2 regions of the Marinobacterium sp. NO-S09 genome follow, and region 1 is predicted to be linked to the other one. Evidence: predicted binding sites of a transcription regulator. Region 1 holds the regulator's gene; the other holds the start of a gene.
What was found. Region 1 encodes sigma-54, which starts transcription at its own class of promoters, with help from an activator protein. Its sites were predicted from a motif close to TGGCACNNNNNTTGCTNT; they were not measured.
Positions count from the first base shown of each region.

Region 2: the regulator sigma-54 is predicted to act here: its motif matches at 1,464-1,481, upstream of glnA (glutamate--ammonia ligase).

Region 1 is NZ_CP168954.1:3,810,311-3,813,453, reverse strand. Features, by position in the region: gene rapZ (RNase adapter RapZ) at 1-80, opposite strand, end outside; gene O3C79_RS17590 (PTS sugar transporter subunit IIA) at 83-544, opposite strand; gene hpf (ribosome hibernation-promoting factor, HPF/YfiA family) at 566-856, opposite strand; gene O3C79_RS17580 (RNA polymerase factor sigma-54) at 909-2,435, opposite strand; gene lptB (LPS export ABC transporter ATP-binding protein) at 2,483-3,143, opposite strand, start outside.
Region 2 is NZ_CP168954.1:995,840-998,982, reverse strand. Features, by position in the region: gene glnA (glutamate--ammonia ligase) at 1-1,383, opposite strand, end outside; gene O3C79_RS04750 (hypothetical protein) at 1,738-2,100, shown strand; gene typA (translational GTPase TypA) at 2,176-3,143, shown strand, end outside.

The DNA of each region.
Region 1 (3,143 bases):
TAGAAGCCGACGTCTTCCAGTACCTGAAGTGCCGTACTTTTACCTGATCCCGAGCGACCACTGAGCACAACCAGGCGCATGCTCAATGCTCCTGGCAGAGCTGTTGGACGCGCTCCAGCAGATCATCGGCACTGCCGCAGGCTCGCAGCGAGTCCCGCGTTTCCGAATGGTTGAACAGTTCAGCCAATCCCGCCAGGGTTTGCAGATGTTCTTCGGCGCCTTCTTCCGGGACCAGCAGCAGGCACACCAGATCAACCGGGCGATTATCGATGGCATCGAAATCGATCGGGCTGGTCAGTGTCATCAGCAGTCCAACGGCCTTGTGTACGCCGGCCATACGACAGTGAGGAATGGCGACGCCTTCACCGATACCGGTGCTGCCCAGGCGTTCACGATTGATAAGGCCGCTGAAGATATCTTCAGCGGCCGGGCCATCCAACTGCTCTGCAATGGTTTGGCTGGCGAGTTCGAGAACCCGCTTTTTGCTGACTACATCGACGTGGCAGAGTGTGCGCGATGGGGTCAGCAGTTCTGATAGTTGCATGTGGTTACGTGCTGCTACCGGTTATTTGTGGGATTTCATCTTTTCTTTGTGCTTGATGATCTGACGATCGAGCTTGTCGACCATGCCGTCGATGGCGGCATACATGTCGTCGTGTTCGTTCGCAGCAAAGACTTCACCGCCGGCGAGGTGGATGTTGGCCTCGGATTTCTGGCGCTGTTTCTCTACGCTAAGGGTGACCTGTGCATTGGTGATGTTGTCGAAGTGACGTTCCAGACGATCAAACTTGTTACGTACATAGTCATTCAGGGCATCAGTCAGTTCGACATGGTGGCCAGTGATGTTGATCTGCATAGGTTTTTCTCCTTCTCATAGGGGTGCAGCAGATGCACCGCCTTCACTCTCATTAAACCAGACGCTTGCGCTCATTAGAAGGCGGAATGTGCATTGCCTCCCGATATTTTGCAACGGTACGGCGGGCAACGTTAATGCCCTGTTCCTTGAGTAGCTGTGCGATTTTGTTGTCACTCAGCGGTTTGGCTGTATTTTCATCATTGATCAGCTTCTTGATCAATGCGCGGATGGCGGTAGACGAGGCGGCTCCGCCATCGGAAGTACCCACATGGCTGGAGAAAAAGTACTTTAGCTCGAAGATGCCACGCGGTGTGTGCATGTATTTCTGGGTGGTAACGCGCGAGATGGTGGATTCGTGCATGTCGACCGCTTCGGCGATGTCATGCAGAACCATCGGTTTCATGCCCTCGTCACCTTCTTCAAAGAAGTCGATCTGGCGCGCCACGATCTCCGTGGTGACCTTGAGCAGTGTTTCGTTGCGGCTGGCCAGGCTCTTGAGGAACCAGCGTGCTTCCTGCAGGTGGTTCTTCAGGTAGGTGTTGTCGGCGCTGTTATCGGCGCGGCGCACCAGGTCGGCATACTGGCTGTTGATCTTGAGCTTGGGTGAGGCCTCATTGTTGAGGCTCACGGTCCACTGGCCCTGCTGTTTGCGCACCAGTACATCCGGGATGACATACTGCGCGGCTTCAGGGCTGATGATGCCGCCGGGCTTGGGGTTCAGGCTCTGGATCAGGCTGATGACCTGTTGCAGTTCCGGCTCCTTCAGGCGCATGCGGCGCATCAATGTGCGGTAGTCGTGGCTGCCCAGCAGATTAAGATGGTCGCGCACCAGGCGGATCGCATAGGGGCGCAATGGAGTATCTTCGGGCAGTTGCAGCAGCTGCAGACGCAAGCATTCATTGAGGTCGCGGGCACAGACACCGGTCGGATCAAACTGCTGCAGGCGGTGCAGCACGGCTTCCACTTCATCCAGCTCCGCATCCGCAAAGTCCTCGGGCTGGTGATTCTGGAAATGCTCCAGCAGATCCTCGGTACTGGTGGTGAGGTAGCCATCGGCATCCACCGAGTCAATGATGGCCAGCGCGATCTGGTAATCGGTCTCACTCATGGGGGTGAGGTTGAGCTGCCACAACAGGTGATCCTGCAGGCTGTCTTCCATGGTGTCATTGTCGCCCGGCGACCAGTCGTCATCACGGGGCTGGGACGGTGTGCTCTGGTGCTGGAAGGTGTCATCCCAGCTGCTGTCCGTGGTCAGCTCGGCCGGAATCTGATCATTCCAGTGATCTTCGGGCTGGTCATCACTCCAGTTGTCGTCACTGTCAGCGTTGTCGCTGGTGCTGGCGGTTTCCCGGCTGGACGTGTTGTCCGCTGAGTCGCTGTCCTGACGGTCGCTGTCCGCCTCGGCGGCCTGATGAGTCTCATGCTCCTCTTCGGCTTCCAGCAGGGGGTTGCTGTCCAGCGCCTCCTGAATCTCCTGTTGGAGGTCCAGCGAGGAAAGCTGCAGCAGGCGGATTGCCTGTTGCAACTGAGGGGTCATGGTCAGCTGTTGGCCGATCTTGAGTTGTAAGGATTGTTTCATAAACGACTGCCAATTGAACTGCTAGGAAGACTCCCGGGGGAAAGCCGCTAAAGCGAGAACTGCTCGCCCAGATAGGCACGACGGACTTGTTGATCCGCCAGGATCACCTCCGGGGTACCCTGTGCCAATATGCCTCCTTCACTGACGATATAGGCTTGTTCACAGATATCAAGCGTCTCACGCACGTTGTGGTCTGTGATCAATACACCGATACCGCGTGATTGCAGGTGGCGAATGGTCTGCTTGATGTCACTGACCGATATGGGGTCAACGCCGGCAAAGGGCTCATCCAGCAGAATAAAATCAGGTTCTGTTGCCAGGGCGCGGGCGATCTCTACCCGTCGACGTTCGCCGCCGGAAAGCGACATGCCCAGGCTGTCTTTCAGATGGGTGATATGAAACTCTTCCAGCAGCTCTTCCAGCAGGGCCTTGCGGCGGCTGGCATCGAGCTCGGGTCGGGTTTCCAGTATCGCCATCAGATTATCGCGCACGCTGAGTTTGCGAAACACCGAAGCTTCCTGAGGCAGGTAGCCAATACCGCGTCGCGCACGCTCGTGCATGGGCATGCGGGTGACATCATCCTCGGTGATCATGATCTGGCCCCGGTCAGCCGGGATCAGGCCCACAATCATGTAAAAACAGGTGGTTTTGCCGGCGCCGTTGGGGCCCAGCAGGCCGACTATCTGGCCGCTGTCCACGTGCAGGGAA
Region 2 (3,143 bases), 1.3 Mb from region 1:
TTCGACCGGGTGAGTGGTCATGTTGACCTTGGCTACTTCTTCACGCTTCAGCGCGATGTAAGCATCCAGCATGTCGTCGGTGAATACGCCACCCTGAGTCAGGAACTCACGGTCTTCTTCCAGGGCGTCCAGAGCTTCAGTCAGAGAGCTGACAACAGTCGGGATCTCTTTAGCTTCTTCAGCCGGCAGGTCGTACAGATCCTTGTCAGCCGGGTCGCCCGGGTGGATCTTGTTCTTGATGCCGTCGATACCAGCCATCAGCAGTGCTGCGAAGCACAGGTACGGGTTAGCTGCCGGGTCCGGGAAACGCGCTTCTACACGACGCGCTTTCGGGCTGGTGGTGTACGGAATACGCAGGGAAGCAGAACGGTTACGTGCAGAGTAAGCCAGCATTACCGGTGCTTCGAAGCCCGGTACCAGACGCTTGTAAGAGTTGGTAGACGGGTTGCACAGCGCGTTCAGAGCTTTAGCGTGCTTAACGATACCGCCGATGTAATACAGCGCGTATTCGCTCAGACCACCGTAGCCGTCGCCAGCGAAGATGTTCTGGCCATCTTTGCTCATGGACAGGTGAACGTGCATACCGGAACCGTTATCGCCAACCAGCGGCTTCGGCATGAAGGTCGCAGTCTTGCCGTATGCGTGAGCAACGTTGTGTACGCAGTACTTCAGGATCTGTACTTCGTCAGCCTTGTCTACCAGAGTGTTACCGCGCACACCGATTTCACACTGACCAGCAGTTGCCACTTCGTGGTGGTGAACTTCGATGGTCAGACCCATGGCTTCCATGGCATCACACATGGCGGCACGCAGATCGTGCAGGGAGTCGATCGGCGGAACCGGGAAGTAGCCGCCTTTAACGCGCGGACGGTGACCGGTGTTGCCACCTTCGATCTTGTGGTTGGACGCCCATGCAGCTTCTTCAGACTGGATGCTGTAACCGCAACCGCTGATGTCAGCGTGCCATTCAACACCGTCAAATACGAAGAATTCCGGCTCCGGGCCGAGCATGGCGGAATCGGCAATACCGGTAGACTTCAGGTACTCTTCTGCGCGCTTGGCAACGGAACGCGGATCACGCTCGTAACCCTGGCCGGTAGCCGGCTCAATGATGTCGCAACGTACGATAACTGTGGCATCTTCAGCGAAGGGGTCCAGTACAGAAGCGCTGTCGTCCGGCAGCAGAATCATGTCGGACTCTTCAATACCTTTCCAGCCAGCGATGGAGGAACCATCGAACATCTTGCCGTCTTCAAAGAACTCGTCACCCATGTCGCTTACCGGGATGGTAACGTGCTGTTCTTTGCCTTTAAAGTCGGTAAAGCGCATGTCGATCCACTTTGCGCCGCTTTCTTTGATCAGATTCAGAGTCTTCTCTGACATTTGGCTATCCCCACTCGTTATCAGTTTGCCTTGGCAAAACATCATTACATTAGGATCCGGAAAACCGGTTTGTGCTTGATAAAGCAAGGGATGTGCCAGTTTTTAATGCGAGCTAACTTGTTGATTTCCGGTAGCACGCACCGAAAGCAATCGCGACAAGGCACTACAATGGTGCATATATCACGCTTATTGCCCACATATGGTGCATGGCGCACCATTCAGTGGCAACACTCCCCTGAAGCGAGCCTATCATAGTGCAAAGCCCACAGGATTTCTCGGCCAACCTTGCTTCAACGCATACCGCATTCGGCGTATGCTGATGCAGCCCCCTATATATACAGGACCTCAAGGATCATGACTGCTCTCAAGACAGTGCGTGGCACCATCGCTCTGTTATGCTTCACCAGCCTGCTGGCCGGCAAGGTCGCTGCTGATGACGAATATGCCAAACGCTTCCCGGCCCAGTGGCTGGAAAAGGATGGTCATATCCGTCTGGATACCATCTGCTACAACTATCCACAGCAAAGCCACATGTACCCTTTATGCCGTTTGCAGGCCGTAAACCGGCTGGATGAGCGCTGCGAACGCTACCGCACCCGCTTGGCCAACACCGATGACCCCGCTCTTCAGGAGCACTTCGCCAAGTTGAGCGACAAGTACTGCACAGCCAGTGAAGCCTATCGAAAACTGATGACCCGAACAGGGTTTCTGCAATAATGATCACCAAATGATCGAATGTTTCACATCCCTTCCGTATAATGTCGCGCTTTACAACATCACAGGGTACTTCGCGTGATCGATAACCTACGTAATATTGCCATTATCGCCCACGTTGACCATGGTAAAACCACACTGGTCGACAAGCTGCTGCAACAGTCAGGAACACTGGGCCGCCGCGATGAGGGTGCCGAACGCATCATGGACTCCAATGATCAGGAGCGTGAGCGTGGCATTACCATCCTGGCCAAGAATACGGCCATCAAGTGGAACGACTACCGCATCAACATCGTCGACACTCCGGGACACGCCGACTTCGGTGGTGAAGTTGAACGCGTTCTGTCCATGGTCGATTCTGTACTGCTGCTGGTGGATGCGGTTGACGGCCCCATGCCGCAGACCCGCTTCGTAACTCAGAAAGCATTTGCCCGTGGCCTGCGCCCGATCGTTGTTATCAACAAGATCGACCGCCCGGGTGCGCGTCCTGACTGGGTCATGGATCAGGTCTTCGATCTGTTCGATAACCTGGGCGCGACTGACGAGCAGCTGGACTTCCCGATTGTGTATGCCTCTGCCCTGAACGGCATCGCCGGTGATGACCCCGAAGCCATGGCAGACGACATGACCCCGCTGTTCGAAGCGATCGTCAAGCACGTAGATGCTCCTCACGTCGACGTTGACGGCCCCTTCCAGATGCAGATCTCCGCACTGGACTACAACAGCTACACCGGTGTTATCGGTGTTGGCCGCGTATCTCGCGGCAGCGTCAAAACCAACACCCAGGTTAAAGTTATCGACAGCCACGCCAAAGTGCGTAACGGCCGTGTACTGAAAATCATGGGTTACCATGGTCTGGAGCGTGTTGAAGTTGATTCTGCCCAGGCGGGTGACATCATCTGCATCACCGGCCTGGACGAGCTGAACATTTCCGACACTCTGTGTGACCCGGATGTGATCGAAGCTCTGCCGGCCCTGTCTGTAGACGAACCGACCGTGTCCATGACCTTCCAGGTCAACGACTCTCCGTTCGCCGGTCAGGAAGG